Regions from separate parts of the Marinobacter sp. 1_MG-2023 genome, predicted to be linked through region 2. Evidence: predicted binding sites of a transcription regulator. Region 2 holds the regulator's gene; the other holds the start of a gene.
The links. Region 2 encodes LexA, which represses DNA repair genes until DNA is damaged. Its sites were predicted from a motif close to CTGTNTNNNNANACAG; they were not measured.

Region 1: a site for LexA is predicted at 2,609-2,624, ahead of recA (recombinase RecA). Genes of this name have one in related genera too.

What each region holds. Positions count from the first base shown of each region.
Region 1 is NZ_JAUOST010000002.1:483,779-492,263, forward strand. Features, by position in the region: gene Q4606_RS08335 (Lon protease family protein) at 1-857, opposite strand, end outside; gene Q4606_RS08340 (flavodoxin family protein) at 970-1,440, opposite strand; gene recA (recombinase RecA) at 1,461-2,510, opposite strand; gene Q4606_RS08350 (nicotinamide-nucleotide amidohydrolase family protein) at 2,676-3,176, opposite strand; gene mutS (DNA mismatch repair protein MutS) at 3,259-5,883, shown strand; gene fdxA (ferredoxin FdxA) at 6,031-6,354, shown strand; gene Q4606_RS08365 (LysE family translocator) at 6,443-7,075, opposite strand; gene Q4606_RS08370 (hypothetical protein) at 7,115-8,149, opposite strand; gene Q4606_RS08375 (metal-dependent hydrolase) at 8,204-8,485, opposite strand, start outside.
Region 2 is NZ_JAUOST010000002.1:354,108-362,592, reverse strand. Features, by position in the region: gene Q4606_RS07830 (gamma-glutamyl-gamma-aminobutyrate hydrolase family protein) at 1-656, opposite strand, end outside; gene Q4606_RS07825 (amidoligase family protein) at 649-1,650, opposite strand; gene lexA (transcriptional repressor LexA) at 1,879-2,487, shown strand; gene Q4606_RS07815 (cell division inhibitor SulA) at 2,532-3,023, shown strand; gene Q4606_RS07810 (hypothetical protein) at 3,033-3,293, opposite strand; gene Q4606_RS07805 (DUF6586 family protein) at 3,358-3,864, opposite strand; gene Q4606_RS07800 (DUF1329 domain-containing protein) at 4,107-5,465, shown strand; gene Q4606_RS07795 (SOS cell division inhibitor) at 5,554-5,907, shown strand; gene Q4606_RS07790 (sigma-54 dependent transcriptional regulator) at 5,978-7,432, shown strand; gene Q4606_RS07785 (PAS domain-containing sensor histidine kinase) at 7,817-8,485, shown strand, end outside.

The DNA of each region.
Region 1 (8,485 bases), 130 kb from region 2:
TGCTCCTCGTTGTCGTCGAGGAAAATATCCAGGTTCTCTACCAGGTCTGCCCGCACAGCTTCAAGGTAGGCGACTACATCCGGGAGGCTTTTGTAGCTCTCAATCAACTCATCAATCTGATGGCCGGATATACCTTCCAGGGTTTCCTTGTTAAGCGCTTGCTGTTTGTCAGCGTATTCCTGCTCCCAGTCCGCCAGCTTGCGAAGCGCCTGACGAAGTTTTTTCTCAAGCTTGTTGATGGAATCCTCAAACTTGTCGCGCTGCACATCCGTCAACGCCTTGAACGTCTCTGCGGTGTGCGGTTTATCACCTTGCATCGCCACCAGGCGATATCCGCCCGGCGTTGTAATCGTGAGGCTGACTTTTTTTCGGCGTGCCTGGGCCGCTACTTTCTCAAGCTCATCTTCCTGCTTCTTGCCATACTCATCCTTGAGCTGCTCTGAGCGCTCCAGAAAGCTGTCGCTGTCAAAGGTCTGCGGAATAACCTTGACCAGCCGGCTCATGAGCTTTTCCATATCCTGTTTCAGCCGCGCGCCCTTTCCTGCGGGAAGCTGAAGCAGCCGGGGAACCCTAGGCTCTTCAAAATCTGCGACGTAACACCAGTCGTGGGATTGTTGCTCGGTATCCAGATGATGTTCAAGGTAACGCAGCATCATCGTGCGCTTACCCAGACCATTGCGACCAACGGCATATACGTTATAACCGCTGTGCGGCATTGCCAGAGCAAAGCGCACCGCTTCCTGGGCCCGATTCTGGCCTACAATTTCAGCCAGGGGCACCAGTTGTCTGGTGGACTTGAACGGTAGATCTTTCAGAACGCAGGCTTTGTATAGCTGATGCAGAGACAGTGACTTCAAGGTTGGGTCCTGTAACAGTTGACTCATTGGCCGACCATTGTAGGTTTTGCAGACCGGTCTGTCGCGCTCAGAGGAAAAGAATTGTCGTTAACGCTTCGCCAGCCCAAAGCCTTCAGAAAAGCCCGGCATCCAGGCTAGCCGCAACATACATCCCCAGCTCACGACACTGACCTTCAAACTCACCACGATATTCGCCACGGCAAATCAGTGGTTCCTGAACGAGTTTCCATCGCAGACCGGTGGTAATGCTTTCGATAGCACGTTGCGTTCCGGTGCCATCATGGCCGGCACGAATGTAGTAAGCGAACGGCAGGCCCTGGGTTTTCTCCAGGCAAGGGTAGTAGCTGCGATCAAAGAAATCCTTGAGCGCGCCACTCATATAACCGAGGTTTTCAGTGGTGCCGAGGATAATGGCATCACAGGCAAGGATATCGTCCGGGCCGGCATCCAGTGGCGCCAACACGGTTACTTCTACATTTTCAATATCTTCATCGCCTGCACCCTGCGCAACTGCATTGCGCAGGGTGAGGGTATTCGGAGAAGGTGCATGGGCAACAACAAGTAATTTCTTTTTGCTATCCACAATACACCTCCGGGACTCTCTTAGAGCAGTTCACCATCCGCTTCTGCAGGCGCTTCAGCGTCCGCATCTTTTTTGGAAACCGGCTTCGGCATCAACCTGTCGCGCACCTTGGCCTCAATTTCCCTGGCCACGTCCATATTCTCTTCCAGGAACTTGCAGGCGTTGGCTTTACCCTGGCCAATTTTATCACCGTTATAGGCATACCAGGCGCCGGACTTATCCACAAAGCCTTCTTTAACGCCCATATCGAGCACTTCCGCCATGTGATAAATACCTTTGCCGTAAAGAATCTGGAACTCGGCCTGGCGGAAAGGTGGTGACACCTTGTTCTTGACGACTTTAACCCGGGTTTCGTTACCTACAACCTCATCGCCATCTTTCACGGCGCCAATGCGGCGGATATCAAGGCGAACAGAAGAGTAAAACTTCAGTGCGTTACCACCGGTGGTGGTTTCGGGGCTGCCGAACATTACACCGATTTTCATACGAATCTGGTTAATGAACACCATCAAGCAGTTTGCGTGTTTCACATTACCTGTGAGCTTACGCAGGGCCTGGGACATAAGACGGGCCTGAAGGCCAACGTGGCTGTCGCCCATCTCGCCTTCAATTTCTGCTTTCGGGGTCAATGCCGCAACCGAGTCAACAATGATGACGTCTACAGCGTTGGAGCGCACCAACATGTCGGCAATTTCCAGCGCCTGCTCCCCAGTGTCCGGCTGGGAAACCAGAAGCTCGTCCACATTAACGCCCAGTTTTTCTGCGTAGATCGGGTCCAGGGCGTGCTCAGCATCAATAAACGCGCAGGTTTTACCGGCTTTCTGGGCTTCGCCGATAACCTGAAGGGTCAGAGTTGTTTTACCGGAGCTTTCAGGGCCGTAAATCTCAACAATGCGCCCGAAAGGCAAACCACCTATCCCCAAAGCAACATCCAATCCCAGGGAACCAGTAGAGACCGCAGGAATGGCTTCGCGGGGCTGGTCGCCCATCTTCATTACTGCACCCTTACCAAACTGGCGCTCAATCTGACCCAGAGCTGCGCTCAGTGCTTTTTTGCGGTTGTCTTCCATCAGTGCAAACCCTCTGTTGCCGTGGCCGCCAGCAGAACCTGGCAAGCCGGTGGAGGTGTGGTTAAACGGGAACCTGTACAACGTTAACAGTGAATTCCCTGTATATTTGAACAGTATTAAAACATACCGCGAGAGCGAGACCAACCCCTGTTATTGTGAAAGTCTTCACGCTCGCATCAAAAGCCCGCTAACACCCTGCAGCGCAACAAGAACGGCCTGGCGTCGCACCTGATCACGATCGCCGCTGAAATGCCGGACTACAGCCTCTGTATTTTCAGCGCCGGTACCCCAGGCGAACCAGACAGTTCCAACAGGCTTCTCTTCGCTGCCACCTCCAGGGCCGGCTATGCCACTGACAGCTACCGCAACATTCGCTCCGGTTGTTGCCAATGCACCGGCAACCATCTCCCGGACCACCGGTTCACTGACGGCACCGTGATTAGCTAAAGAAACATCGGTAACCCCGAGCAGTTTCTGTTTGGCGTCGTTGCTGTAGGTAACCAGGCCGCCGACGACATAGGCGGAAGAGCCTGCCTTGTCGGTTAAAACCTTTGCAACCCAGCCACCTGTGCAACTTTCAGCCGTTACCAGGTTAAGGCCGGCGGCCAACAACTGATCGGCCAGTTGGCTCCCTGCTTGTTCGAGTTCGTGGTCACTGGCAGGCATAATGCTCTCCTTCGTTTCATCGCGGGCTTTATTTTCTTACAATCCGTGGCTTCACCCAAAGCAAGATTAGCCGGACTCGTCCATGTCAGCAGCTCAGAACGATTTACCCAAGCACACACCCATGATGCAGCAGTACTTGAAAATCAAGGGCCAGCACCCGGATGAACTGGTGTTCTATCGCATGGGTGATTTTTATGAACTCTTCTATGACGACGCCAAAAAAGCTGCGGAGCTGATGGACATAACCCTTACGGCCAGGGGGCAGTCCGGGGGCAACCCGATCCCCATGGCGGGTATCCCGTTTCACGCATCCGAAGGATACATTGCACGGCTGGTCAGAGCGGGTCAATCCATCGCCATTTGTGAGCAAATTGGTGACCCGGCAACCAGCAAGGGGCCTGTTGATCGCCAGGTAGTCAGAATCGTGACTCCTGGCACCCTCAGCGATGATGCCTACCTGGAAGATCGCCGCGACAACCTGCTGGCCGCCATATTTCATCATCGCGAGCAGTTCGGTTTTGCGTCACTGGACATTTCCAGTGGTCGCTTTGTGGTTTCAGAGCTGGAAAACCTGGAAGCCCTGCAAGGAGAGCTCCAGCGTTTACGGCCGGCAGAGATACTGATCAGCGAGGACTTTCCGTTTGAGGAAATACTTACCGGGCTTACTGGCGTTCGTCGCCAGGGCCCTTGGCTGTTCGAATCCGATACCGCTCGCCGAGTGATTACCCAGCAATTGCAGGTTCGTGATCTAACGGGCTTTGGCTGCGAAGACCTAAGCCTGGCTATCTGTGCAGCCGGCTGCCTCCTGCAGTATGCAAAAGAGACCCAGCGGACCGCCCTGCCCCACATTCGCAAACTGACCCGTGAGCGCCGCGACGAAGCCGTTATTCTCGACGCCACCAGCCGCCGCAATCTGGAAATCGATATCAACCTCATGGGAGGCCACCTGCACACCCTCGCCTGGGTGATGGACAGAACCGCAACCTCCATGGGAGGCCGCGAGCTCAGGCGCTGGCTAAATCGTCCGCTTCGGGACGTGGATGCAGTACAACAGCGTCAACACGCGGTATCCGCTCTGCTTGATGGTTTCCACTACGAACCCGTGCACAACCTGCTGAAGGCCGTGGGCGATATTGAGCGAGTGCTGGCCCGTGTGGCGCTGCGATCGGCCAGGCCCAGAGATCTCGCTCGCCTGCGGGATGCCTTTCTGGCGCTGCCAGACCTGCAGGAAGCGCTTAAGCCGGTCAACTCTCACCAGATCGTGAAGCTGGCCACTGTGATTGGTGAATATCCCGAGTTGGCCGATATTCTGGAGCGGGCCGTTATCGACAACCCTCCGGTTGTCATTCGGGAAGGCGGCGTGATCCGTGAGGGCTTCGACGCGGAGCTGGATGAGCTACGCAACATCAGTGAGAACGCCGGCCAATATCTACTGGACGTGGAAACCCGGGAAAAAGAGCGCACCGGTATAAGCACATTGAAGGTGGGCTACAACCGTGTGCACGGCTACTACATTGAAATCAGCCGGGCCCAGTCTGCTCAGGCACCGGTGGATTACATTCGTCGCCAGACCCTGAAGAACGCAGAACGCTTTATTACACCGGAATTAAAAGAGTTCGAAGACAAAGCCCTGAGTGCCAAAAGCCGGGCGTTGGCCAGAGAGAAAGCGCTTTACGATGAGGTGCTGGAAACTGTGGCAGAACAACTCGCGCCGTTACAGGATGCCGCACAGGCGTTGGCAGAGCTGGACGTCATCAGTAATTTTGCCGAGCGAGCCACCACGCTGCGTTTTGCCGCGCCAGAGTTCCGCGACTCTCCCGGGCTTGAAATTGAAGAGGGCCGACATCCAGTTGTCGAACAGCTTCTTGATGAACCTTTCGTACCCAACAACCTGTTAATGGATTCCCAGCGCCGAATGCTGGTTATCACCGGCCCGAACATGGGTGGTAAGTCCACCTACATGCGCCAGGCGGCTCTGATTACACTGCTGGCCTACACGGGAAGTTTTGTGCCGGCCAACCGCGCCGTGCTGGGCCCAGTGGACCGGATTTTCACTCGCATGGGTTCGTCAGATGACATCGCCGGCGGGCGCTCTACTTTCATGGTAGAAATGACAGAAACCGCCAACATTCTGCACAACGCCACGGATTTCAGCCTGGTTCTGATGGACGAAGTCGGCCGAGGTACCAGCACATTCGATGGTTTATCTCTGGCCTGGGCCACAGCAGAACATCTGGCAAAAGAAATTCGCTGCTATACCCTGTTCGCCACGCATTACTTTGAACTCACGCAACTGGCGGATGATCTTGAGCTTGCGGTCAACGTGCATCTGACGGCAACGGAGCACGATGACAGCATTGTGTTTCTACACAATGTGCACGAAGGCCCGGCCAGCCAAAGCTACGGCCTGCAGGTAGCGAAACTGGCCGGCGTGCCACAGAGCGTTATTGGCAACGCGAAGGCTCAGCTAAAGCTGCTGGAAGGCAGTGCAGCCCCCGCGGCTACTAAAACACCTGCCCCCATACATGAGACCGGCCCCGAGCATTCTCCGGCGACCAGCCAGAGCTCAGCCTACCAGGGTGATATGTTTGCCATAGCGGAGCCCAGTGCTGTGGAGGAAGCTCTGCAGAGTCTTGATCTGGACGGCTTATCGCCCCGAGATGCGATAAACCGGCTTTACGAATTGAAAGAATTGCTGAAAAACTGACAGGGAGTTGATCTGAGTAATAAGGTTATCGCTGCCAAACGCTTGCGGCTGTGCGGGCTGCTCCCTACAATATCGCCCATTAAAATATAACCACGGAGCCGTAACCAGACTCCGGATGAGATTGACCACTGGACCAGGGATCAAATTATGGCGTTTATCGTTACCGATAACTGCATCAAGTGCAAATACACAGACTGCGTGGAAGTATGCCCCGTAGACTGTTTTTACGAAGGGCCAAACTTTCTGGTCATCGATCCGGACGAGTGTATCGACTGCGCTCTGTGTGAGCCGGAATGCCCTGCCGAAGCGATTTTCTCCGAAGACGAGCTACCAGCAGATCAGGTTCAGTTTGTTGAGCTCAACGCCGACCTGGCGGGTAAGTGGCCCAACATCACCGAAAAGAAAGACCCGCTGCCGGACGCCGAAGAGTGGGATGGCAAGACAGACAAACTTCAATACCTGGAAAAGTAATTCCAGCAAGTTTGAAGCAGTCGCCTGAATAAAAAAGGGAAGCCCGAACCGGCTTCCCTTTTTGTTTACACGTACACTAAATCTCCGGTCAGTTCACCGCAAGCCTGGCCCCCATTGCGACAAAAAACCCTCCTGTCAGCCCGTTAAGCAGGCGTTTAACGCCTACTCCGACACCCATACCCCGGAAACGCACAACCATCCAGGCCAGCCCACACTGCCACAACATCGCCAGCAAAAAGTGCACCCCCGCCAGCATGAGCGACTGTTGAAACGCACTTCCTGAAGCATCTACGAACTGGGGTAGCAGAGCCATATAAAACAGGGCGGTTTTCGGATTAAGCACATTGGAGAGCAGGCCTTCACGGAACGACACTGCCAGAGAGACACGGCGGCGCATAACCATAGGCAACTCCTCGCTGGTATCGCCCTCACGCTTCATGGCCTGCCTCAACGACCCCAGCCCCAGCCAGACCAGATAACAGGCTCCGGCCCATTTCAGCACCGAGAATGCCCAAGCGGTTTCCAGAAGAAGAAGAGAGATACCCAGTGCCGAGAGAGTGGCGTGGAAAAACAGCCCACTGCAAATACCAACGCTCGTGACGCAGCCATCCCGGAAGCCCCCGCGCCCCGCGTTGCGCATAACCAGAAGCGTATCCACGCCAGGCGTCACCGTCAGCAAACTTATGGCAATCAGATAAGCCCAGAACAACTCAGAAAACACTCAGACCTCCACACCTTTCAACGCAGAAGACCATGAATACTAAGACTTCTGCTCAAAAATATTCCGTGCCGCTGCGGAGTTGTAGAAAGCTGACAACCGCCTACGCACAAGCGCCTCAACATAACCCTCTTCCCGAAGCACGTCTACAACCGGAATGGCCCAGGCATCTACCTCTGCCATAACCACCTCACGAGTAACCCCGACGTCGCCAAGCAGGTCTGTAAGCGGACGATCACCATATTTTGCAAAAAGATGTGCAACCACAGCCCGGGTACAACCTTCAAAGTAAGCCGTTTTCCGGAATTGCAACCAGAACTCATAGCCCAGCACGACAAACTCCTGAAGCTGAACATCGCCCAACCCCTCTTGTAAGTCAGCCATTGTTCGGTCCTCCATGGCAGCCCAGGCCGCCATAACCGTATCCCGCACTTCCTCATCACTGAGTGCCCGTTGCAGGAACTGCTCACTGCGACTGATCAGCCCCGGCAAACTGTCAGAAAGCCATGCCTTTAGCCGACGTTCAAAGGTTTCGTCCAGCCCGGGTACCGCCTTGTTGGCCATACGTTTTCCGAACTTCATCATGGACCCGACACCGGGCACCGACTTGGTAATCAGATTGTCTTCATAGAGGTAATTGACCACCCCTTGATACACGACGTTCGAAACCAGCTCCTGATAAACCGGGTGTGCCATTATTTCGCTGATCATCCGCTCACGTTGCTGCCTGAGCTCAAGCATTTCTTCCACGAAACCTGTGGCCTGTTCCCGGGTAACAATATCTCCCAGAGCCGTACTGGCCTGAACCGGCGCATTCAACACCTCGGTCGCCATTTCACCTGCCAACTCCGGAATGCCCGCGTCCAGCTCCATATTCACAACCACACGCTGAATGGTCTCCATGACCTGGTTTTCCGAGGCGAGACGACTCAGCGTGACACCGCTCGCAAGATCAAGAACCTCACCGACCTCCTGCTTGAGAAACTTGCGGAGTTTCGCTCCCTTCAGGGATGCAACCTCATGCTTGATATGCAGCTCAAGCATTTGGCTGGCTGGATCGGTTTTATCCTTGGTCATGGTATTGATGGCCCTGCCGAGATTAAAAATAAGGTTTGTTTCAATTGGAGGCTACTAGGTTGCAGCATCCAGCTCACGGAGATTTTTTTCTAACAGTGCCCTGTTGTCATACTGCCATGGATGAAAATCCTTTCGGAAATACGCCAGAAACTCAGGCAAACACTGGCGCAAAATGCCAGGCTTTCCCCAAAGGAAATTGAGCCCGCCCATCCAGGTACGAAGGCTCCAGAGCTTGCCGTCAGTTTTCAGTAGGCTACAAGTATTCAGAAAGGTGTACTTGAAGAAATTCCAGGTTACAAACAGAAAGATAATCCGGCGCAACCGCTCGCTCCCTAC
Region 2 (8,485 bases):
CGCCGGTGGCCACTGTGATAAAGCAGGTACTCGGGATGCCACTGCAGCCCCATAAGCCATTGGCCACGGGTGCTTTCTATAGCTTGGACGAAAAGATCATTGTCTACGGCTGTTACCTGCAGATTTTTGCCAAGGCGCTTTATGGCCTGACTGTGGATCCGGTTGGCTCCGATTACCGGGGCTCGCATGAGCTTTCCCAGCCGGCTGGACTTTACTAGCCGGACAGTCTGCATGGGCAGTAAAAGTGGCCTGTGGCGGGTATTTACCCTGAGAGGCGTTACGTTCTGGCACAGCGAGCCACCGTGAAATATGTTGATAAACTGAGCGCCACGGCAGATACCCAGCACCGGAATGCCGACAGACTCAGCTTGTTCCAGTAATTGAAAATCGGTTTTATCCCGGGCCTTGTCGTAATGGGCGCTCACTTGGGGTTCCTGGCCGTAACGCCCCGGATGAACGTGTGTGCCACCTGAGAGCACCAGCCCGTCTAACATCGATACGTCTACGCGGGTGCCGGGGCGGATGTAGTAAGGGCGAACACCCTGCAATCTGAGGCCGAAACTGATCAACTGTTGCGCGACGCGCCTGCGGGCGGGACCGCTGATGCCAATTGTCAGGCCGGGCAAGTTGTTTTCTGTAAGGTCCTGTTCAGACATAGCCTTTGCTTTGTAGCCACTTTGCTGAAGTTTCCTGCCAGCTATGTGTGAGATTGCGCAGGCTGATCTTTCGGCTTTCCCGGAACAAGGCTCTCAGCTCCGCCAGATCGTCTGCATTATTGGCGATCTGCTCGACCACCACCCAGTCATTCCACACACTGGAGAAGTTCCATTCCGGATTGTCGATGTCACAGTCCGGCAATCGGTAGTGCAGAGTAGGCCTGCTCTTGATGCGTGGATCTTTGACGTACTGATCGAGAAGGGGTTTGTCCAGATGGGCAAACAAAGGCAAAAGGTCCAGAGCACGGTTGCGCGTAGGATTGGATTCCAGGTAGTCAACCATCATCTGGTGTTGGTCCGGCGAATAGCCCTCCGTCACCAGTAGGTCTGTATAGCGGCTGCTCCAGGGTTCGATATAGGGCGTGAACTTTCTGCTGATATCCAGTTGGTGGTGAGCTTTGAGCCAGTCATAGAGCACGGCAAAAGCCTGGAAATAGCGAATCAGTGTTGCTGGTGTAAGATCCGGTAGTTCCGGGTTCAACTGTAAGCCGAATGCAAAATAGATAGCCTCCCGGCTACCCAGTGCGCCGGCTTCGCGTAGCTCCTTGACCAGATATTCGATCTGTTGAATTTCGGAGAACGGTAAAGGAGGACTCACAATCTCTAGCGGAACAATGCGCTCAGCTGCCGCGTCGATAACCTCCATGGCTTGCCCGCCAAGTTCACGCAGTACCTCTGGAACTCTGTCATCCGTAAGATCGAACTCTTTCACCTGCTCGGAATCAAGTTCAATGATGAAATCACCCATCGATGTCTGAAGCTTGCTCACATAGCGGGATTCGAGTGTCGGGGTTCCATCGAGAAGTTCCGCAACGATACTGACAAGTTGCTCATACCCAAGCCCGGACAGTTCGATTTCAACACCGACACGGCGTTCTTTTCCATCGGTTGTTTTCAGTATGTCTGGCATTTTGCAGGACGTAGCGTTGTTCATAGGACTCACTGGGATGAATTTGCGATCTTTTTACCATATCACACTCACTTAAGAGCGTCGGTTAAGGGGTTGAAAGAAATTAGGGTGCGCGACTTTACACTGGATAAAACACTGTATATAGTCAAAACACTGTATAAACAAACAGGAATGCTGGCGGGCCGTATCTGCCAGCAGATATCAGACCCGGCATGTATAAGCCCTGCATGCAGCAAGCGGAGCAGCGCAACAATGAAGCTGACAGCAAGACAGACTCAGGTACTGGAAATTATTCGCCGATCCGTGGATGAAACCGGTTACCCGCCCACTCGCGCAGAAATAGCCGCAGAGCTTGGATTTCGTTCGGCGAATGCCGCTGAGGAACACCTGCGGGCACTGGCACGTAAGGGCGCTATTGAGATGGTGCCGGGTGCGAGCCGGGGCATACGTCTGCCAGAAGCCGCTGAAGATCTGGGGCTGCCTGTGATCGGTCAGGTGGCGGCGGGCAGTCCGATCCTGGCCCAGGAACATATTGAAGATCATTGTACGCTGAAGCCGGAGTTTTTCTCGCCTTCGGCCGATTATCTCCTGCGGGTCCGGGGCATGAGTATGAAGGACATCGGGATTCTTGACGGCGATCTTCTGGCAGTTCACAGCACTCAGGATGTGCATAACGGGCAGGTTGTTGTCGCCAGAGTGGGTGAGGAAGTGACTGTAAAGCGTTTCCGGAAAGAGGGTTCGAAGGTCTATCTGATTGCCGAAAATGAAGAGTTTGCGCCGATTGAAGTCGATCTTACGGAGCAGGAGCTGTTCATTGAAGGGCTGGGTGTAGGTGTTATCCGGCGCTCTGATCTGCACTGATCGGGCTGGTATAAACCACAGACGCATTGAAAAACGGGTGAATTATGGAACAGCTAAGCTTTAATCAGAACATGGCGTGGCAGCAAGCTATTTTACCTTGCCCTGTGCCGGAGTATACCGCCCGAAAGCAGCGCACAGTCATTCGGGCCCGGCATAAACCGGATATCAGGGAATCCGCGCCTGCTGGCAACGTTACGGAAATCATAATGCCAGAAGGGCAGGTGGAGAATTTTCAATTACTGTTGCCGATGCTGACTCAGCTTAACCAGGAAAAGCGCTGGCTGGCCTGGATTGATCCTCCCCAGGCGCTCGTGAGCAAGTGGCAGAAAATGCACGGGATTGTTGCTGGAGAGCTTTTGGTGCTGCGCTCTACCGCAGAGTACCCGGCACGTCAGCTTGCGGAAAGAGCCCTGAGCGCAGGTACCTGTCATGCGGTAGTGATGTGGACCCGTAAACTGGGTAAGACAGCCTTTGACTCTCTGCAGAAGGCTGCGGCGGAGGGCAACAGCCATGGTGTTGTGCTCCGGCAGCGGTAAAGCCTGCCTTCAGTGCAGAGTGTATGCGGGCTGAGCGTCTGAAGCGTCCAGCTCGTCTTCTTCCCAGTCAATGTCGTGAGTGATGTTGCCAGCGGCTTCTATTCCCGCGGCAATCATGGCTTTGGCAACAGACATATCCCGATCTTCCAGCATTTCGCGAGCTTCACCTGAAAAGGAAATTTTGACCAGCGGCTCACTGTCATCGTCGATGCGTCGCAGGGCATAGTCGCCGTTGCTTAGTTGTACAATTTCGAAAAACGATGGTGACATTTCATTAACCTTTATCATGTTGAGAACCGGAAGTAGCGGTGATTGCTGCAGTGATCGAGGGTAGTTACCACTCGCCGTGTTGCTCTTCCAGGTTGTCGGCAAACTGTTTTATCGCATTCATAGTCTTCAGGAGCGTTTGTGCGGAACGGTCGGGTCCTGCGTCAGCTGATACGGCAATGATATTTTCTGCATTAACCGTTTTTCGTGCTGCGGGCGGCCTGCTTTGAGTGGCTTCCAGCTGGTCAAGATAGTTCCACCAACTATCCGCCTCCTGCTCAAGAGCTCTTAATCTTCTGATTTCGGTGGCTTGTTCGCCGATCAGATTTGCCAACTCCCCCAATGTCGAAGGCTCCTCCGAACGCTTCTGGTAGAACCTGGTAATCATTATCAATAATAGCCGTCTTGCCCTTAGCAGGAGCTCGATAGAGCCCTGAATAGCCGCCTCATGCTGCAGTTTCTGCGCTGGAGCATGATTAGCATTTCCGCTATCGGCAAGCTTCTCCGGCATTTCCAGAAGCGTTCTTGCAAGAAACAGCTTTTGAGAAACCAGCGAATACCATTGAGATGCCATTGATCGTGTCTGCCGTGCATTTGGGGGCTTTCGTGCGTTCTCGATTGCGGGAATTTCTCCGCCCGAACTGCCCGTGAATAAAACAGCCCACCATTGTAGCATTCCAGCGCGCAGATTTCTTCAACCCTTAGCTCCAAGCCCCCAGGTGACAATAAAACACAAACATTCACTTGAAACGGCTGTTTGAATTTGGGAAAAAGCAGCATTGAATTTTGGGTTTTCGATTGTCTGGAGGGTTTGAAATGCGGGGCCAAGTTGTCGCATGTGTTGCAGTGCTTTCGCTCGGGTTTTCCGGGCAGGCGCTGTCAGGAGTATCGTTAGCGGAAGCAGAACGGCTCAAGCAGGATCTGACGCCGGTTGGTGCCGAGCGTTTGGCCAATGCCTCTGGCAGCATTCCCGAATGGACAGGTGGGCTGTCAGAAGCACCTGCAAGCTGGCGCAAGGGTCAGGTGGAGACAGATCCGTTTCCTCAAGATGAGACGTTGTTCGTAATAACATCGAACAATATGCACCTCTACAAGGATAAGCTCTCCGAAGGCTCTCTCCAGATGCTCCGTCAGTATGGCCCGGATTTTTTCATGCCGGTTTACCAGACTCGTCGCACAGCGGCGTTTCCGGAGCATGTGTACGACAAATTCTACGAGAACGCTCTGAGCGCTGAAGTACTGGATAACGGAAATGGTGTTCGCAACACGATCATGACCAGTCCGTTTCCGATCCCCGCAAACGGGCTCGAAGTTATATGGAACCATATTCTGCGTTACCGTGGTGAAGAGGTCTCGTTCCGAAGTGGCTCAGCCACGCCTCAGGTGGACGGTTCTTTTAACCCGGTAGTAAATCAATACGATTATTACTTTGCTTACAGCAAGAAGAATACAGAACTTGCCGATATCGATAACAAAATTTTCTACCTCAAGACCGATACGATCTCGCCCTCAACATTGGCAGGTACTATCACGCTTGTGCACGAAACACTGGATCAGGTTCGCTCGCCGCGTTTAGCCTGGCGCTATGATTCTGGATCTCGGCGCCTGAGGCGTTCTCCGAACCTGGCCTATGAGACAGATTTACCGAACTCGTCTTCTCTGCGTTCTGTTGACCAGAAAGATATGTATAACGGTGCTCCCAACCAGTATGACTGGGTTTTGAAAGGTAAGCGTGAGCTCTTTGTTCCTTATAACGCTTACAAGTTACACGATGAAGATGTCAGCCCGGATGATGTGATTCGCGCCGGTCACATTAACCAGCAGCTCACACGTTATGAACTACATCGGGTGTGGGTAGTTGAGGCAAAGCGTCGCACTGGTATCAAACATATCTACGACCGTCGTGTGTTCTATGTAGATGAAGATAGCTGGCAGATCCTCATGTCCGAAGAGTATGACGAAAACGGTGATTTGTGGCGGGTTTCCGAAGCTCACAATATCAGCTATTACCAAGAGCCTGTGTTCTGGACTACTATGGAGATGACGTACGACCTCAAGTCGAAGCGTTATTACATTGATGGTCTGGATGACAATTATCCGGCCTACGATTACAACCCCGGTTTTCGTGGCAGTGAGTTTACTGCTTCCTCTGCGAGAAGGGCTGCTCGCCGCTGATTGAGCTGTAGCGGTATGGAGCGCCGGCAATCGCTGGCGCTCCTCGGGGTCGTTCGTTCTTCATCTCTTTGTGCAAGGAGAAAACGTCATGGCCGACGCTCAAGATACTTTTCACTCCGATCCGCAGGCCTGTCTGGCAAGTTTCGATCAACTTATGGCGAAACTGGGTCGCGCTCTGGCCAAAGAGGACTGGGATGCTCTGGTCAGTCTCAACTCCGGGATAAAGACCACTATAGAGCCCATGATGGTTGCGCTTGAGGCTGGGCAGGTAGAACCGGAGCCCGTCCGGACACGGATTGAAGAGTTGCGTCAGTTTCTGGACGCAGCCGGAGAAGGTGCCGCTCGGTCCAAAGCTGAAGCGGAGCTGGCTCTAAAAGGCATGAACCGTAACCGCAGTGCAGCCAAGGCCTACCAAAATATTTCAACGTCTCGACCTAAATAGTGTCATAAAATTGACTCTACTGGCTTTACCGTCTTAAATACCGCACAAATCCCCAAAGAGATTCTTGTGAATGTCCAAAAATAACAAGGTTCTGGTGCTGAGTGAGGATGAGTCGAGGCTTCATGACTTGGCGACGATCCTGGAATTCATTGGCGAAGAGCAAGTGGTTGCAGGCGATGATGCCTGGGCGCTCCTTGAATCTGGAGATCAAGAGAGTCTTGCGGACATTTCCGTTGCCATCGTTAACGGTGTCGACACCGGTGTTGTAAAGACGATTGAATCTCTTTGTCGGGCTGCCCAGGGTGTTCCGTTGCTGGTGGTGGGTGATCCCGAACTGAAAGGCCTGGCGGAGACAGATTCTGCCCGCATAATTGCCCGCTTGGAATGGCCTCTGCATTACACGAAGTTTGTAGATTCACTTTATCGCGCTCAAATTTTCTATGATCAGTTCCGGCGCTCAAAGGAGCGGGGCCAGCAGCGTGGTCTGCAGTTGTTCCGCAGTCTGGTGGGTACCAGTCGCAAGGTTCAGCAAGTTCGCCAGCTTATGGAACAGGTTGCGGATAAGGATGTGAGCGTTCTGGTTACCGGGCCGTCGGGGACCGGCAAAGAAGTTGTCGCAAGAAACCTTCATTATCACTCTTCACGTCGTGACAAGCCGTTCGTGCCCGTTAACTGCGGCGCCATTCCCGCAGAGCTGCTTGAGAGCGAGCTTTTCGGGCATGAAAAGGGCGCGTTCACTGGTGCAATTACGGCGCGAGTCGGCCGTTTCGAACTGGCAGAAGGGGGCACCCTGTTTCTGGATGAGATCGGCGATATGCCGCTCAATATGCAGGTAAAAATACTTCGTGTGCTGCAAGAGCGGACATTCGAACGGGTGGGCAGTAACCGGACAATTTCTGCCGATGTGCGTGTTATCGCAGCGACTCACAAGCACCTTGAGGACATGATTGAATCGGGTGAGTTTCGAGAGGATCTCTACTATCGATTGAACGTTTTTCCGATTGAGGTACCGTCATTGCGGGATCGGGTGGAGGACATTCCACTGCTGATCAACGAGCTGATTTCCCGCATGGAGAAGGAAAAACGCGGTTCCTTACGCCTGAATTCGGCGGCGATCATGAGCCTGTGCCGGCACGACTGGCCGGGTAATGTTCGTGAGCTGGCGAATCTGGTTGAGCGGCTGGCAATCATGCATCCTTACTCGGTAATCGGGGTGCAGGAATTGCCAAAGAAGTTCAGGTATGTAGATGATTTCGATGAGAATCGGCCGGTTGAGGATTCGGGGATGCCTTCTGGTATTCCTGGCCTTGTGGGACTGGATTCTCCGGCTTTATTGCCAGTGAATGGTATTGATCTCAAGGATTATCTTTCGAACCTGGAGAGGCAACTGATCCAGCAGGCTTTGGACGAGGCAGGGGGGGTAGTTGCTCGGGCTGCGGAGAAGCTGCGGATTCGGCGGACTACGCTTGTGGAGAAGGTTCGGAAGTATGGGCTTCGGGAAGAGGAGGAGTCTGAGGAGTCCTGACCAATTACAGTTAGGTGGCGGCGTGGTCGCGGTGGTGCGGGACTGGGGAGGTCTTTTGAAAAAGTGCCGTACAACTCGCTTCGCTCAGACAAGCGGCCCTTTTTAAAAAGACCTCCCCAATCCCACCTGTACATATTTTATTGCCGCTGCGGTGTCTGATTTTTATTCTGTTGCTGGTTGTGACAATAAGACGTCAAGGGTCCCAGGCCCTTGGCGTTTTTTTCGTTACGGGCGACGTAAAACTGTCGTTCACCTTTCTGTTGCTTTTCTTAGCTTCTGATATTTATGAAAAAATATGAGTTGGCACGAAGCTGGCTTAGTGGCTTGTAAACGAATCATCCTATGGGTGTGGTCCGATGTAACGGACTGATCGGGAGTCAGGTTATGAGTCAGGCACAGTTTGTCATTTCATCAGCAGAGCATGAGGCGCGGGCCAATGCAGCGGCGGATGCTAACGATAAGGTGAGGGCGCTGTTTCCGCAGCAGAATGATGAGGCGGTGGATTCTGCGTTAGAAATGTTCAATCAGATGTCTAGGCAGATCACCGATTCCTATCGCACTCTGGAGTCTCGGGTTAATCAGTTGTCCGGCGAACTGAGCCAGGAGTCTTTACAGCGCCAGCAGGAGCTGGAAGAGAAAGAGCAGTTGGCTGACCGTCTCTCTACGCTTCTGAAAGCGCTGCCAGCTGGTGTGGTGGTTCTTGATAGTCAGGGGGTTGTGTCGCAGAGCAATCCTGCGGCTATCGCGTTATTGGGTGAACCGCTGGACGGTGAGCGCTGGGTGGATGTGATTCGCCGCTGCTTCTCGCCACGCCGGGATGACGGTCATGAGGTGTCTTTGAAAGATGGACGCCGTGTGAGTATCGAAATTCGTACTATGGATAACCAGCCAGGCCAGTTGATTCTGCTTACCGACCTGACGGAAACCCGTCATTTGCAGTCGCAACTCGCTCATGCCCAGCGGCTTTCGGCCATGGGCAAGATGGTGGCTTCGCTTGCGCACCAGATTCGTACGCCCCTGTCTGCAGCCATTCTTTATGGTGGCCATTTGACG